Regions from separate parts of the Veillonella dispar genome, predicted to be linked through region 2. Evidence: a T-box and tRNA genes for the amino acid it is inferred to sense, from the RefSeq annotation. Region 2 holds a T-box; the other holds one or more tRNA genes.

Region 1 (8,852 bases), 240 kb from region 2:
ACAGCCAAGGTTGCGCCTGAATCAGAACATAATGGTGGGACTATTACAAAGCCAACAGAACCTGGTGATGAGAGTAGTAAAAAACGGTAAAAGGGGAATAGTATGAAAAATAAAGAAGAAATTAAAGAAATCGTATTACAATTAGCACAAGCTGCTTTCGATAAAAAAGGTAGAGATATTGAAATCCTCGATTTAGAAGGTGTATCTATGTTAGGTGATTACTTCCTAATTGCTAGTGCGAATAATATCAAGCAATCTCAAAGTATTGCTGATGAAATGGAAGATAAAGCAGCAGAATTGGGCATGACAGTCAACCACAGAGAAGGTTACCGTGAAGGGGAATGGATTTTACTTGATTTTGGCGATGTTATTTGTCATGTCTTTGGTGGTGATGAATTGCGTGAATTCTACGGTTTAGAAGAGTTGTGGAATGATGCAGTTCGAGTTCCATTTGAAGGAGTATAATATGGCTACAGAATTGTTGGAAAATACAATTGCCACATTAAAAGTATTGCGTACTAGTGACCAAGGGGCCTTTCTAGATGGTCAAACAGGCAATACAAATGATGATATTTTGCTTCATAAGGATCAACAAACATCTCCAGTTGCTATTGGTGATGAGGTAGAGGTATTTTTATATCGCGATCCAAAAGGACGTTTAACTGCGTCTATGCGTTTACCTGCGATGAAGGTAGGTCAAATTGGCTATGTTGAGGTAATCAACACTACAAACTTTGGCTGTTTCGTTGAGGTTGGCACTGAGCGTGGTATCTTTATGCCACATGCTGAGATGCGTGGACGTCCTCAAGTTGGTGAAAAGGTTTGGGTTCGCCTATATACTGATAAATCTGGTCGATTTGCAGTATCTATGGATGTAGATGATGAAATGCGTCGTGCTTCTAAGGCCGCTACAGAGGCTAAGGTAGGACAACTAGTTAAGGGTGCTATTTATAACTTAACTAGTGATGGGGCATTCTTTATTACTCCAGAACGATGGATAGCCTTTTTACATCGCTCAGAAATGACGAGAAAACTAAAGGTTGGGGAGATGGTTGAAGGTCGCGTTACCTTTAAACGTGATGATGGCCGAATCAATGTATCCATGCGCCCTACCAAGGAAAAGGCCCTCATATCTGATGGAGATATTATTATGGAATATCTTCTTAACCGTGGTGGTAAGATGCCGTATAGTGATGAATCTTCTGCTATGTTGATTAAAGATAAGTTTAACATCAGCAAAGCCGCGTTTAAACGTGCTTTAGGGCATTTGATGAAAGAGAAAAAGATTGTTCAAGATGATGGTTGGACATTATTAACTGAAATAGGACGTCAATGGACACCTCCTGTTAGTAATGAATCACAAGAAGAGGAATAAAGACGATGAAAATTGTCATTGTAGGTGCTGGTAAGGTTGGCTATTCCTTGGCACAACGCCTGATACAAGATGATCATGATGTGTACGTTATCGATCGGTCATCAGAACGCATACAAAATCTTGAAAATACCTTAGATGTTAGCCTTGTTCAAGGTAACGGCAGTGATATACAATTGCTCAATGAAATCGGTATGGAAGATGTAGGAATGTTTATTGCTGTTACCGATTCTGATGAAGTAAATATGCTATCCTGTGCTGTAGCTAAGATTACAGGTGTTCCTACAACGATTGCTCGTGTTCGGGATAATACTGTAGCAGAACATATGGATGATGAGATGCGTGCCAAATTAGGCGTAGATTTGTTCATTAATCCTGAAATGGTTACGGCTCAAGAGCTTTTACAAATTTTAGAAACGCCTTCAGCTATTGATGTTGAGGACTTTGGTCAAGGCGCTGTGCGCCTCATGGAATTTAAGATTACAGATGATATTCCATTAATCGGAAAACCTTTAAAAGAAATCCAATTCCCTGAAGGTGTTTTACTAGTAGGTGTTTTACGCTATGGTGAAATGATTATTCCTCATGGTGAAAGTATTCTACAGCCTGATGATAGTGTATTCTTCTTAGGCTTGAAAGAAGCCGTTGAAGAGGTAGAAAGTCTTTGGTTCCATAATCATAATACATTCTATAAAAGAGCTGTTATCATTGGAGCTGGCCTTTTAGGTAGAAATTTAACGGTCCTTTTGGAGCAAGCTGGATTTTCGGTTAAAGTTATTGAAAAGAATTTTGACCGTTGTGAACAGCTAGCAAACCTTGTGGATAAGACAATTGTTATTAATGGGGATGCTACGGATTTCGATCTCTTAGAAGCAGAAGAGATTGCTGATAGTGATGTTATCATTGCACTTACGGATGATGACAAGCTTAACTTGTTAGTCGCTCTTGTAGGTAAACATATGGGGATCCCTAAGACTGTAGTACGTGTAGGGCGACCTGAATACATTATGCTTATGGAACAAGTAGGCATTGATGTCGTATTCTCTCCACGTTTATTTACAGCTAGTCAAATTTTACGTTTTGTTCGAAGCGGAGAAGGTGTTTTATCAATCTCTACCTTTGAAGGTGGGAAAGCGGAATCTATTGAGGTTGCTATTACAAGTGAATCACCTGTAGCCGGTAAACAATTGAAAGATATACGTTTACCAGGGAAGGCTTTAGTAGGTGTTATTTTGCGTGGTGATGAAGCCATTGTGCCACGTGGTAATACTGAGATTTTAGATGGAGATCACATTGTTCTCTTTGCGTTACCTGAATCAGTAAGTAAATTACTTAAATATCTAACCTAGTTTGGAGGGACTATGCGCATTCAAATTGTCATGTCCTTAGTGGGGCGGCTATTATATATATTTGGGATTTTTACATTGATACCCTTTATATATAGTGTCGTATTTGAAACTGCATATTGGTCATTTTTGATTACCACCGGTATTTCATTCGGCTTAGGTGGACTTTTATCTTATTATGGCAAAGAAAGTCAAAGTTTTAGTCTTCGCGATGGGTATTTAGTAGTATCAGCTACATGGATATTAACCGTTATCTTAGGCTCCTTACCATTTCTTGGTAGTGGTATTTTAGTCAATGTGTTTGATGCGCTGTTTGAAGCTACATCTGGGATTACTGCAACTGGTGCTACTATTATTAATAGTGTAGATGATTTACCGAATACATTTGTATTATGGCGTGGACTTATGCACTGGATTGGTGGGATGGGGATTATCGTCCTTATTTTATCCTTCTTGAAAAATCTTGGTGCTGACGCAGCTCATATGTTTAATGCAGAAGCTTCGGTACCAAAACCAGGTGTAGTTATGCCTCGTATTCAATCAATGGCTACAAAACTTTGGCGGTTATATATTGTGTTCACTGGAGTTTGTTTCCTCATGCTATGGGCGGGTGGAATCGAACCATTTGATGCACTTAATTATGCATTTTCTATTATATCTACAGGTGGTTTTACACCTACATCAGCTGGTACGTTTGTTTATGAGCAGAATAACTATATTTGCTTTGTATTTATTTTCTTTATGATATTAGCAGGCGGAAATTTTTCTGTATACTATAATGCTCTTCATAAAGGGATTCGTATTTTAATTGATGATTTTGAAACACGCATGTATTGGCTTGTAATTCTAATAGGCATTATAATTATTGGATTATCATTAGCCTTACAATCTACTATAAATGATCCAATACAAATTATTAGGGATGCGTCCTTCAATCTTGTATCGATTCAAACTGGTAGTGGATTTGCTGTAAGTGATTATGATTTATGGCCTGCTGCAGCTCAGATGATGCTCTTTATTTCATCATTTTTTGGTGGTTGTAGTGGTTCTACCACAGGGGGCGTTAAAATTATACGTCTCATTATTTTAATTAAAAGTAGTATCATTTACCTGCGTAAATCGATTCATCCAGATATGGTTCAAGTTGTACGCATCAATGGTAAACCAATGCCTACCAAGTGGATTCAAATGACACAACAATTTTTATTTTTATACTTAATGATTTATGTTATTTCTGTCTTTTTGATGACTTGCACTGGTTTATCCACATATGATTCTATGCAAGTGATAACAGCATTCTTAAGTAATGTTGGCCTTGGTTTTGGTGGATTTGGTCCCACTGATTCCTTTGGTGCTATGCCTGACTCAGCAAAATGTATAGCTATTGTTGATATGATATTGGGGCGTTTAGAATTATTTACCATTCTTGTTATGCTTCATCCTCAATTCTGGGAAGGGTATTTTATAAAAAAACAATCTTCCAAGCGGTATCGTGTTCTATAGGGGGCGAATAATATGAATATTATAAAACGCCCTCTAGGGCTTTATAAAGCGAATTGCTACGTACTCGTTAAAGAGGGTAAATCTTTAATAATTGATCCTGGATTTCATAGTAAGCATATCATTGAAATGGTAGGGGATTCTGAACCAATAGCAGTTCTATTGACACATGGTCATTGTGACCATGTGTCAGCTCTAGATGAGGTATGTGAGCATTATAATATTCCTGCTTATTTACATCCTTTAGATCAAGAATTATTACAATTAATTCGTCGCAGACCAAGTGTTTACAAGAAGAAAATGTATACTAATTGTAACGATTTAGTAACAGGTAAACTACAATTAGGACCCTTTGAAGTTATTGTCCATCACACACCTGGTCATAGTGCTGGTTCTGTTTGTTTTGAAATAGAAGGACATCTATTTTCAGGGGATACTGTATTCAAACAAAATGTAGGGAATACTGACAATTATAATAGTAATCCAGAAGATTTGATTACTAGTTTGAAGTATATATTAACCTTGTCTAAGGATTTAATAATCGACCCAGGACATAAAGAATCCACAACATTAAAAGATGAAGAAGAATTCATCAAAAATATTGTAGGATAGTGTTGACAAAAGTCCTGATAACCGATATACTAAGCAAGTACTTTGGATACGGCCCCGTGGTGTAGCGGTTAACATGTCGCCCTGTCACGGCGAAGATCGTCAGTTCAAATCTGATCGGGGTCGCCATTCATGCCTCGGTAGCTCAGTTGGTAGAGCAACGGACTGAAAATCCGTGTGTCGACAGTTCGATTCTGTCCTGAGGCACCATGTACATGCGGGAATAGCTCAGCGGTAGAGCACCGCCTTGCCAAGGCGGGGGTCGCGAGTTCGAATCTCGTTTCCCGCTCCAACTTTATATGGCGGCATAGCCAAGCGGTAAGGCAGAGGTCTGCAAAACCTTTATTCCCCAGTTCGATTCTGGGTGCCGCCTCCACAAACGTTACCCATGCCGGGGTGGCGGAACAGGCAGACGCAACGGACTTAAAATCCGTCGGTTGGAAACAACCGTACCGGTTCGATTCCGGTCCTCGGCACCAATTAAGACTAACTTCGGTTAGTCTTTTTTTCTTATGTAAATTAAGTTTTAATACTACATATTAAATAATACTATGAATAAGAAACCTAAATTGCTAATTAGTGAATGTCTATGCGGCGTATCATGTCGTTATGATGGAAAAGATAATTATATAGGGAAATTACCATTGTTAAAAGAAATGTTTGATTTAGTACCTGTATGTCCAGAAGTATTAGGTGGACTTAGTACACCGCGTGATCCTGCAGAGCGACAAGGAGAACGTATATGTACGGCTAATGGGACTGATGTAACTAAAGAATTCCTTATAGGTGCTCAGAATACATTAGATATAGCTTTTCAAAATGAGTGTAATCGGGCTCTAATGAAAGCAAAAAGCCCTAGTTGTGGCTATAAGCGCATTTATGATGGCACCTTTAGTAAAACCCTACGGGATGGTCATGGATGCACTGTAGAGGCTCTATTAAAGAATAATATTGAAGTGTATACAGAAGATGATATTGATTTATTAATAGAAGAAAAAAAGAGATGAGTTTTAACTCATCTCTTTTTTGTTTTTTCTTTACTATAACCTTAACTGGCTATCATTACATAATTATATGCTTTACTGATAACAGATTAATATGATTAACTCAGTTCAAGAAATAGTCTAGATTATTTACCTGCATTTACAGGATCGTTAGTTAATGGTTGTTCCCCTAGTAAGGTAGTAAGGTTATGTAAATTAAATCGATACTTATCATTACTGAAGTCTCGTGTTGCATCATAACGTTGGTTAGGTGCATGCATAAGACCGATTAATGTGTCATATAGTAAATCATTTGTAAAGTATTGATGTTCGTGCTTAGTAAGTTCCTCTGCAGTTTGAGGATACGCTGCACGATATTGAGGAGATAAATAAATCCAGAATGGAATGTGAGTCATAACAAAGTCAAATGTATCTGGGTTATGAGATTTATCTAAACTTTCACCGTGGTCAGAGAAATAGACCATAGCTTGTAAGTTTAATTTTTCCTTACCATACGTATAGATTTGTTGTAATAACCAATCCGTATACAGTTGGCTATTAGCATATGCTTCTTGGCCATCTGGGTATGGGCCTTGTTTCCATTTACTAAACTCATGAGGGTAACGGTCATTGTAATAAATATGGCTACCCATGATATGAATAACGATAAAGTTATTTTTCGTAGGGTCTACAGATTGTAATAAAGGCAATAATGATTCATCATAGCGATCAGAGAATGCATATGATTCGTGAGACCATTTTGTAGTATCTGCTGTTTTTGCCATTAGAGAAATGGCTGTATCGTATTCACCAAATACACCTTGGTTACTAAACCAAGAAGTAGTATAACCAGCCTTTTTAGCTACGTCTAAGATGTTTGCTGAATCAAGGAATGGTTTATCATCATATTGATTGCGTTCAGATAAAGCGCGTTCTAGAGTAGGTACTGTTTGTACATAGGATGAATATGCGTTATCAAAGAACACAAAATCTTTGTTATCAGAGCGCATATTACCTTGCCATGGTGTATCGTCATAAGGGAAGTTTGGATTATAAACCTTCATATAATCACGAGAACTAGACTCACCAATTACTAATATGATCGTACCTGGTGTTTTATTGGCAGAGGTTTCCTTTGTATCTAAATTAAAGGAATCGAAAACTAAATGATGGTTATCATTATATTGTTGCATCTGTTTTACATAATCGCCAGCAGCAATCCAGTTTGCTACAATACATGTTTTAGGGAATAAGAAGAATGGTACATATACTAAGAATGCTACTATAGATGCAATTAGCAATGTAGAGCGCATAGGTCGTGTAGTATTTAAGTTTACTACTGCTTTCATTCCTAGATTAGACCAGTAGAGTAGATACGTCCATAATATAAGACCTATACCAACAGCGATAAGACCAGGGATACCGGCAGCATTTTTTAAGAAACCAAAGGCTTCTTCTGGGTTCGTCATATATACTGCTAGTAAACTAGCTGGCGTTAAACAATGCCATGTAGTTAAGTAGTATCCAATTTGTAAGAATGGAATAAGACTTAATATCATGGTAATGATTGCCATGATTAATGATGTGGTTTTATGAAGGCGATTCGTTTGATTTAGTAAGAATTGAATTCCAGATAAGCCCATAAAAATGAGTAGGCCAAATAAGAAGTCATTAGCGAATTCATAGAAATATAAAGGTTTAACATAGGACCAGTGGAAAAGGAGTGGGAATGTAAGAGCCCAAAGAATACCAACTAATCCATATCCTAAAAATGGTCTATGAAAAACGGTACACCCCATAAAGTATTGAAATAAAAAAGTACCTACAATTGTTGGTACTGCTAAAATCGTTATATCTTCAACATCTAGTCCTAGTGTAATAGGTTCATAGATGAAAAATAGAGCTATATATAAAACAATACTAATGATACCAAAGCGAAAGATGGGGTTTCTCCCAATTTGCTTTAAACTAGATAACATAATAAATCCCCTCTTGTAGGAATACACAATAAATTTTTTTCATAATATATAATAATTACTATAATAAAGATAGCAGATGACTGTAAAAAAAACAATTATTTGAAAGTACTACTATAAATGCTTTATAATTATATAGTTAAAGTATATTTTCTAAGGATTGGGGTTTATGGGAGATTATAATTATAAGTTAGATGTTTTTGAAGGTCCTTTAGACTTGCTTTTACATCTCATTGAAAAACATAAAATAGAAATCACCGATATTCCTATCGTTGAAATTACGAGTCAATACTTGGAATATTTAGATAATTGGAATCACTTTGATATTCATTATAGTAGTGAGTTTCTTGTAATGGCATCTACCTTATTGCAGATTAAATCGCGTATGTTACTGCCTAAAGCTGAACCTGAGCCAGATGAAGCTGAGGATCCACGTGATGAATTGGTAGCAAAATTAGTAGAGTTTAAGAAAATCAAGGATTTTACAGCTCTATTAATGGAGCGTACAGCTGTTTCTGCCAATATATTTAGTAGACCTGAAGAAACAAGCGTACTTGGATTAGATAATGTATATAATTTAGAACTTTCCCAATTATACGAAATTTTTTATCAAACCTTAAAGCGAGCTAAGGAATTACCTGAAGAGGAACCTATTCGTGAAGTAAAGGTTGAAAAAGACAGTTATAGCTTAGAAGATATGATTCTGTCTTTATCTAGTCGTATACGTCGTGGTGAAAGTTTACACTTTAGAGAGTTATTAGTGGCAATTGAAACAAAGAGTGGAATGGTAACGATCTTTATGGCTGTTTTAGAATTGTTGAAACAACAAATTATGGAAATGAGCTATGAAGAGGATGATATTGTATTCACTGCAGCCTTAGAAGGTACCGTATAGAAAGGGGGCTATATGAGCTTACCAACAATGCATTTAGAGGCCGTATTGTTTTCATCGGCAAAGCCTATATCAATAGATATGCTTGGAGAAGTATTTGGACTTTCAACAGAGGAAGTACAGGACTATATAGACACATTACAACGTGAGCTTGAAGACCAAAATCGAGGTATC
Region 2 (8,852 bases):
ACTGTAGAGGTAATGGTTACATCCATATTACAAACTAGTGCAGGTCGCATGATCTTTGCTCGTGTAGATGGAGGACAAAATGGACAAGGTAATTAGTTGTATTGTTCTCGCCGCTGGTGCGGGGCGCCGCATGGGGTATAAAGAAAATAAGATATTTATCCCTTTAGGACGATTCTCTATCATTCAGCGTACATTGCAAAATGTGGCAAATATTGAAGGTTTGAAAGAGATTATTCTTGTTGTAGCCGAAGGCGAACAAGAATATATGACAAAACATATTCAAGAGTTGGATTTGTCTGTTCCAGTTCATATAGTGCTGGGTGGAAAAGAGCGTCAAGACTCTGTAGCATGTGGCCTTAAAACTGTATCAGAAGAAACCAATATTGTCCTTGTTCATGATGGAGCGCGACCATTAGCCTCTACAGAAATGTTTAATAATGTTGCTGACTCGGCTAATACCTATGGTGCTGCTACAGTAGGTGTTCCGGCTACAGATACCATTAAACGAGTTGATACAGACCATAATGTTCTAGAAACATTACAGCGTAGTGAGCTATACCAAATTCAAACGCCACAAGGCTTTCAAAAAGAATTATTTGTAGAGGCTCATCAAGCGGCATATGAAACTAAGTATCTTGGTACTGATGATGTATCACTAGTTGAGTATGTAGGTAAACCTGTACATATAGTTGAAGGGGATTATTGTAATATTAAAGTGACAACACCAAATGATATTGCAGTAGCTAAGCGATATTTAGAAATTGAGGATACACGTATGCGCGTTGGATTTGGTTATGATATTCATCAATTAAAAGCAGGTCGCCCATGTATTCTTGGCGGTGTTCATATCGAATCTGAACTCGGCCCTGATGGGCATTCCGATGCGGATGTTCTTATTCATGCATTGATGGATGCTATGCTAGGTGCTGCAGGTCTACGAGATATTGGATATTATTTCCCACCTGAAGATGACCAGTATAAAGGGATTTCTAGCATGCTTTTACTAGAAAAGGTTAATTCCTTATTGAAAGAACGTGGGTTACAAGCCTATAATATAGATATTATGGTTATTTCAGAGACACCTAAGTTAAAGCCACACATCGATACGATGAAGGCTAACTTACAATCTGTTTTAGAAATACCATTAGAACGTATTAGTATTAAAGCGACAACAAATGAAATGCTTGGGGCCATCGGGCGCCGTGAAGGCATTGCTGCACAAGCTGTCGTTTCTGTATATGAAGGAGAGGTATAATCATGAGTTCCATGAAAGTTCGTTTTGCTCCAAGCCCTACGGGTCCATTCCACATTGGTGGTGCTCGTTCTGCTTTGTTTAACTGGTTGTTAGCACGTAAAGAAAAAGGCACATTTGTATTGCGTATTGAAGATACAGATCTGGCTCGCTCTACTCGTGAAAGTGAAGAAAATATCAAAGCTTCCTTGCAATGGCTTGGCATGAACTGGGATGAAGGCATTGATGTAGGTGGCGATAATGGTCCTTACCGTCAAACAGAACGTCTTGACTTATATAAAGAAGTAACACAACGTTTGTTGGATGAAGGCAAAGCGTATGAGTGCTATTGCACACCTGAAGAATTAGATGCTGTTCGCCAAGAACAAATGGATCGTGGTGAAACACCTAAATATAATGGCCATTGCCAACATTTAGATGAAGAAACAAAGGCTAAATATATTGCAGAAGGTCGTAAACCAACCATTCGCTTGCGCGTTCCCTTGAATAAAACATATGCTTTCGATGATATGGTACGTGGTCATGTATCCTTTGAATCCAATGGTGTAGGTGACTTTGTAATCGTAAAATCTGATGGTATTCCTGTATATAACTTTGCAGTAGTAATGGATGATCATATGATGGGGATTACTCACGTTATTCGTGCAGAAGAACATTTATCTAATACTCCACGTCAAATGGCTATTTATGAAGCACTAGGCTGGGAAGTGCCAAAATTTGGTCACATTTCCTTGATTCTTGGCAAAGATTACAAAAAAATGTCCAAACGCCATGGTGCTACATCTGTTGAACAATACAAACAATTGGGCTATTTACCAGAAGCACTAGTAAACTTCTTGGCTCTTCTTGGTTGGGCTCCAGAAGGGGAAGAAGAGTTCTTCACACAAGATGAATTGATTCAAGCCTTCTCCATGGATCGTGTAGCTAAAAACCCTGCTGTATTCGATATTGATAAGTTGAACCATATCAACTTCCACTACATGAAAAACTTAAGCGATGAAGAGCTATTCCATCTTTGTTTGCCACATTTGAAAGAAGTTGGCTTGGCTCCAGATAGCTTAAATCAAGCGGATATTGATTGGTTGACATTATTATGCTCTACATTCCGCGACCATATTAGCTATGGGGCGCAAATTAAAGATCATGTAGGCATGTTTATGGGTGAAACTGTATTCCTTGAAGAAGGTCACGAAGAGGAATTGCGTGCTGTATTGAATGAAGAAACAACACCAACAGTTATAGGTGCATTCCGCAGTGCATTGGCTGAACTTGATGAAATTACGCCTGATGTTGTAAAAGCAACTATTAAAGCAGTTATGAAAGAAACTGCTTTGAAAGGTAAATTCGTATTCATGCCAATCCGCGTAGCTTTAACTGGTCAAATGCATGGTCCAGATTTGAATAATATTGTTACATTGCTTGGTAAAGAAAAATGCTTACATCGCTTAGACAATGTTAGCGCTTTAACAAAATAGTAATACAATCTAAGAAAAAAGCTCTCATAGCTATTGTTATGAGAGCTTTTTATGTATATTGAGATTATCCTATAGAAATGCTATAATAATCGGCGTCTTTTATTTTTATTTATTATGAAAGTGAGTGCATTTATGAGTATTATTCGTTCTCTTAACCACTTATTCAATAGCTATCTTTCCTGGGTCGTGCTATTGATGGCAGTGTTAGCGTATGTATTACCAACTGTATTTTCTTGGATGACGCCGTACATTGCGTACATGCTTCAATTTGTAATGTTTGCCATGGGTTTAACATTAACAGCTCAAGTGTTCCTTGATGTATTTAAGCAACCGATGAAAGTTATCCTTGTATCTGTAATTCAATTCTTGTGGATGCCATTAGCAGGTTTCTTGGTAGCCCTTATTTTCAATTTCCCTCCAGAAATTGGTATCGGATTCATCTTGTTAGGTGCATGTCCTGGTGGTACTGCCTCTAATGTAATGACATTCCTTGCGAATGGTAATGTTCCGTTATCTGTATCTGCAACGACTGTTTCTACATTATTGGCTCCAATTTTGACACCTTTATTCGTTGTATTGTATGCAGGTGCTACATCTTCCATTGAAATCCAATTTATGCCGATGTTTATTTCTATCGTAAAAATCGTATTGGTACCGATCATCTTGGGTATCGTATTGAATTACTTCATCGGCTCTAAGATCGAACCTGTTAAATCTGTATGTCCTACAATTGCGGCTATTGCAGTATTATTAATCTTGGCTGCTGTTACTGCAGTGAACCAAAAACAAATTGCTGAAACTGGTTTCATCATCTTCGTAGCTTGCTTAGTACAAAATGTGAGTGGTTATGTAGTAACGTACTTTATATGTAAGGCTCTTAGTATTGATGTTTCCTCTCGTCGTGCAATGCAAATTGAAGTGGCAATGCAAAACTCTGCATTATCCGTATCTTTAGCGCTTAAACATTTTACTCCTCAAGCGGCAGTAGCAGGTGCAGTATTCTCTATCATTCATAACTTTACAGGCTCTATCTTCGCAGGTATTTGCCGTAAACATGACGATCAAGAGAAGTTGGAAAATGCTTAATAGTTAATTCATCATCCTCATCTTTCAAATTTATATCCGAAATATGCATGTTTAATACATTGTTTGGCTATGTTGAAAGATGAGGGTTTTCTTGTTTTCATTGACATTCTATAGGATAATTGATATAATATTTCTATATCTGAATATAGATTTAATAGTAAAAGCTGAGACTGAAAGAAGTACTCTACAACTAACTTTTTAGCGAGAACCGATGGTGGGAGGGTTCAAGTATAGGTAGACGAAATGCATTCACGAGCTGACATTCCGATTATAGGTAGGTTTGTCCGGTGACGCGCCGTTATGCGATGAGTGGGTGCCACTGCTGGTACCTAACAGAGTGGAACCGCGGACCATCGTCTCTGTATGAGATGAGGGGTCTTTTTTATTTTACGAAAATGGAGGCATCGGTAACGATGAGAGAAATTACAGTTTATAATACTATGACGCGCCAAAAAGAGGTGTTCAATCCTGTAACACCAGGTGAGGCAAAGATGTACGTATGTGGTGTTACACCATATAACCATCCTCACATTGGCAATGCACGTCCATTCGTAACTTGGGACGTAATTCGTCGCTATATGAAACATGTAGGCTATAAAGTAACATATGTACAAAACTTTACTGATGTAGATGACAAAATCATCAATACATCCAATGGTGAAGGCGTATCTTGGGATACTATTGCAAACCGTTATATCGACAGCTATTTCGAAGTAATGGATGCCCTTGGTGTACAACGTGCTGATATTTATCCACGTGTTTCTACACATATCGAAGATATTATTGCTATGATCTCTACATTGATTGAAAAAGGCTATGCTTATGAACTCGATGGCGATGTATATTATAGCGTTGATAAATTTGAACATTATGGTGAGTTATCTGGCCGTACATTAGATGATATGGAAGCGGGTGCTCGTATCGAAGTTGATGGCCGTAAGAAAAATCCTATGGACTTTGCGTTATGGAAAGCTGCAAAACCAGGTGAACCATATTGGGAAAGCCCTTGGGGGAATGGCCGTCCAGGTTGGCACATTGAATGTTCTGCTATGAGCCAAAAATATTTAGGTACAGAATTTGACTTCCATGGTGGTGGTAGTGATTTGATCTTCCCTCATCATGAAAACGAAATTGCCCAATCTGAAGGTTGTTCTGGTCAACATCCATCTGTACGCTATTGGTTACACAATGGTTTCATTACCATTAATTCTGAAAAAATGTCTAAATCCTTGAATAACTTCTTCTTGGTAAAAGATATTTTGGAACAATATAGCCCAGACGCATTGCGCTACTTCTTGTTGAGCACTCATTATCGTAGTCCATTAGATTTCTCTGATGAACGTTTAGAGGAAGCAAATAAATCCTTAGAACGTTTAAGCACTGCTATTGAAAATCTATTGTACCTTGAAAAATGTGAACCAGGTCCATGTGATGAAGCGCAACACTTATTAGAAAAAGCTAAAGAGTATGAAGAAGAATTCGAAGCAGCTATGAGCGATGACTTCAATACTGCGTTAGCTACATCTAGCATGTTTGGTCTTGCTAAAGAGATCAACATTTACTATCAAACTGTAACAGGTCGTGAAGGTGTTGTTTGCCAAGAAGCTATTGCTGAAGTAAAACGTATCTTCAAGTTCATGACAGAAGTAATTGGTATTCTTGAAAAAGCATGGGAAGGCAACACAGGTGCTAACGCTGCTGAATATGAAGAATTAATGCAAGTAATCTTGTCTGTACGTCAAGCATGTCGCGATCAAAAACAATGGGCATTAGCTGATTGTATCCGCGATCGTTTGGCTGAAATCGGTATTACTATTGAGGATTCCCCTCAAGGTGCACGGTGGAAAAAACGTGAAGTTTAAACAATTTCAATTCTTAAAGAATGAAGCAATAAAAAAGTTGACGGCTCTTGAACAAGAGCCGCTTCGTTTGCGTAAACGAACTATAGAGGAGTGTCTCAGTGCAGATGCAGTTATGCTTGCCTATATTGGCGATGCCGTATACTCCATGTATGTCCGTGAACGAGTGGTACAAATGAATATATCTAAGGTACAAGTGTTGCACACCATTGTTACTGAGTTTATTTGTGCTAAGTCACAAGCGAAGGTATTGCTTGAAATAGAGGATGCTTTCACAGAACAAGAACAAGCTATTGCACGACGAGCTAGAAATAGTAATGTAAATGTGCCAAAAAGTAGTTCTGTTCAAGAGTATCGTAGTAGTACAGCCTTTGAAGCCGTACTTGGATTTCTTTATGAAACGCGTCAAGATGAGCGCTTACAAGATGTTATGAAGCAAGCCTTTTCAATAACTCTACGAGGTATGTAGTATGGATAATTATATTGTAGGTCGCAATGCGGTTAAAGAGGCCCTTAAAAGTGGTCGTTCCATCCAGCGCATTATGGTCAGTGAAGATAAGGTTAAAACAGGTCTAGCTGATATTGTTGGCCTTGCTAAATCTCAAGGCATTGAAGTGCGTCCAACACCTATCAAACAAATGAATAAATATGATTTAGAGGTACCACACCAAGGTGTTATTGCTCTTGTTTCTGCTGTTCAATTTAAGGAACTTGGTGAAGTACTACAAGAGACGAATCATGATGTCCCTTTGCTTATCCTAACAGATGGTGTTGAGGATCCACATAACATGGGCGCAATTATCCGTACTGCGGAATGTGTAGGGGCTACGGCCGTACTCATTCCTAAGCGTCACAATGCTCCTATTAATGCTACTGTAGCTAAAACATCGGCAGGTGCTATTGAACAAATTCCACTTGTACAGGTTGGGAATGTAGCTCAAACTATTAAACAACTTCAAAAACAAGGTTTTTGGGTTATGGGCGCTCATATGGAAGGTGATCGTACCTTATACGAGGCGGATATGACAATTCCTACAGTTATCGTTATCGGTAATGAAGGTAAGGGCATTAGCCGCGTTGTGAAAGAGGCTTGTGATTTCCTCGTTACCATCCCTATGTATGGGAATTTAAATTCTTTGAATGCATCTGTTGCAGCCGCCGTTCTTATGTATGAAGCGGTTCGTCAACGACAAGCGAAATAATTATGTTAAAAGATATCTTAATTGTAGATGGATATAATGTGATATTCGCCTGGACTCATCTAAAGAAATTGGCTCATGAGTCATTAGAACATGCCCGTATGGAGCTTAGAGATAGATTGTTAAACTACGGAAAATTCAAGGGATACGAAGTTATCCTTGTGTTTGATGGTAAATATACAAAGTCTGGCGGTTCTGTAGAGGCTATTACGAGCGGATTTCTTGAAGTCTATACTGAGGATGGAGAGACGGCGGATTCCTTTATTGAACGAGAGGTATTTTTGCGGAAAGGCAAATATACCAATGTATATGTTGTAACCTCTGATGGAGCTGAACAAAATCAAATTCTTGGATCTGGTGGTTTACGCATTCCAGCTCGAGAATTGCAAAATATGATTCGCATAGCTAAGGAAGAGGAACGATTACAATACGCTCATGAACATAGACGAGATCAATTTAGCTTGCGACGTAATGAAGTAGGAGGGTTATTATCTCCTGAAGTAGCTGAAAAGCTAGAGAAATTACGGCGTGGCCATTGATAGTTGAAAATCACATATAGTTCCAGTATAATGAATATATTGGTTTTTCTGCTCAATTGTAAGGAGGAGCATATGAACACAATTCATACACGCAAGCCCGATTACAATTTCAAAGAAATGACCGATGAGCAAGTTGTGGTCATAGCTCAAGAAGAGCAAAATGAGTTTGCAATCGATTATATTGTTAATAAATATAAAAACTTTGTTCGTGCAAAGGCGCGTTCTTACTTTTTAGTAGGCGCAGATCGTGAAGATATCATTCAAGAAGGGATGATTGGTCTTTATAAGGCTACGCGAGATTTTAAACATGATAAATTAGCGTCCTTTAGAGCTTTTGCGGAGCTTTGTATAACTAGACAGATTATTACGGCTATTAAGTCGGCTACTAGACAAAAACATGCGCCTTTAAATTCCTATGTATCTTTAAATAAGCCAGTTTATACAGAGGAATCAGAGCGTACATTGATCGAGATGCTATCTTCAGCAAAGGTTACCAATCCTGAGGATCTTATTATCAGCCAAGAGGAATTGGATGATATTGAGCGCAATATTGGTCATATTTTAAGTGAACTCGAGTGGGAGGTCTTGGAAGGATATCTAGACGGACGTTCTTACCAAGAAATGGCTGAGGTCACTGATCGCAGTGTTAAATCTATAGATAATGCGTTGCAAAGGGTTAAACGTAAATTAGAGAAGTATTTAGAACATCGGGTTTTGGATTCTCCAAGAGCCACACAGGAAGGATGACAGTCGTGACAAATTTCTTAATGATTGTAGAAGTTATTGTATCTATCTTATTAATCGTAGTAGTTGTTGCACAGAATAGCAAAAACGCAGGCATGGGTGGTGCTGTTTCTGGTGCGGCAGACTCTTCTTTTGGTGGTAAGCAACGCGGTTTAGATGCTTTCTTATCTAAATGTACGATTATATTGGGGATTATCTTTGCTGTGTTGAGCTTAGTGTTAGGGGCAATGATTAATCAATTCTAATGATGAAAGCCTGCTTTGCAGGCTTTTTCTTTTTTCAGAATAAGGAGGTGAAGATTTGAAGAAGAAAGTATTAGACTTTTATAAATCTATACAACCACATGCATATCATATTGAAGATGCTGCTATGGATAATCACATTCGAGGTGGTAAGGATCTTGAGATGTTTATTCGTTCAGCAAAAATGCTTGCTCGAGAAGGGGTGCTAACATCTTCTCGACCTGATGTATATCAATATGCAGAACAACAACATGAAGAATATGAAGGTATTTATAAGGGCTATCGTAAGTCGTATGGCTTTGTGATTATGCCTGATGATGAAGATATATATGTAGCAGAACAAAATAAAGGGACTGCTATGCACAATGATAAGGTTCGAGTTCGCGTTGTACCGTCTAACTATACAAAGCATAAACGAGAAGGCGTCATCGTTGATGTTATTGAACGAGCTAATGA

What was found. The T-box of region 2 lies ahead of cysS (cysteine--tRNA ligase). A T-box ahead of a tRNA ligase gene usually reads a tRNA of that ligase, here a tRNA-Cys.
Region 1: it has a tRNA-Cys gene. The T-box ahead of cysS (cysteine--tRNA ligase) is inferred to sense a tRNA for this amino acid. The anticodon was not compared.

Annotation. Positions count from the first base shown of each region.
Region 1 is NZ_LR134375.1:1,179,461-1,188,312, reverse strand. Features, by position in the region: gene EL171_RS05530 (LCP family protein) at 1-90, shown strand, start outside; gene rsfS (ribosome silencing factor) at 103-465, shown strand; gene EL171_RS05520 (CvfB family protein) at 467-1,375, shown strand; gene trkA (Trk system potassium transporter TrkA) at 1,381-2,721, shown strand; gene EL171_RS05510 (TrkH family potassium uptake protein) at 2,734-4,221, shown strand; gene EL171_RS05505 (MBL fold metallo-hydrolase) at 4,234-4,830, shown strand; tRNA gene EL171_RS05500 (tRNA-Asp) at 4,881-4,956, shown strand; tRNA gene EL171_RS05495 (tRNA-Phe) at 4,962-5,037, shown strand; tRNA gene EL171_RS05490 (tRNA-Gly) at 5,045-5,119, shown strand; tRNA gene EL171_RS05485 (tRNA-Cys) at 5,129-5,203, shown strand; tRNA gene EL171_RS05480 (tRNA-Leu) at 5,218-5,306, shown strand; gene EL171_RS05475 (2-thiouracil desulfurase family protein) at 5,379-5,834, shown strand; gene EL171_RS05470 (phosphoethanolamine transferase) at 5,957-7,789, opposite strand; gene EL171_RS05465 (segregation and condensation protein A) at 7,956-8,681, shown strand; gene scpB (SMC-Scp complex subunit ScpB) at 8,694-8,852, shown strand, end outside.
Region 2 is NZ_LR134375.1:937,185-946,036, forward strand. Features, by position in the region: gene EL171_RS04290 (PIN/TRAM domain-containing protein) at 1-96, shown strand, start outside; gene ispD (2-C-methyl-D-erythritol 4-phosphate cytidylyltransferase) at 80-1,255, shown strand; gene gltX (glutamate--tRNA ligase) at 1,258-2,727, shown strand; gene EL171_RS04305 (bile acid:sodium symporter family protein) at 2,860-3,813, shown strand; T-box leader at 3,971-4,177, shown strand; gene cysS (cysteine--tRNA ligase) at 4,227-5,675, shown strand; gene EL171_RS04315 (Mini-ribonuclease 3) at 5,665-6,141, shown strand; gene rlmB (23S rRNA (guanosine(2251)-2'-O)-methyltransferase RlmB) at 6,143-6,874, shown strand; gene EL171_RS04325 (NYN domain-containing protein) at 6,877-7,410, shown strand; gene sigH (RNA polymerase sporulation sigma factor SigH) at 7,483-8,157, shown strand; gene secG (preprotein translocase subunit SecG) at 8,163-8,399, shown strand; gene rnr (ribonuclease R) at 8,455-8,852, shown strand, end outside.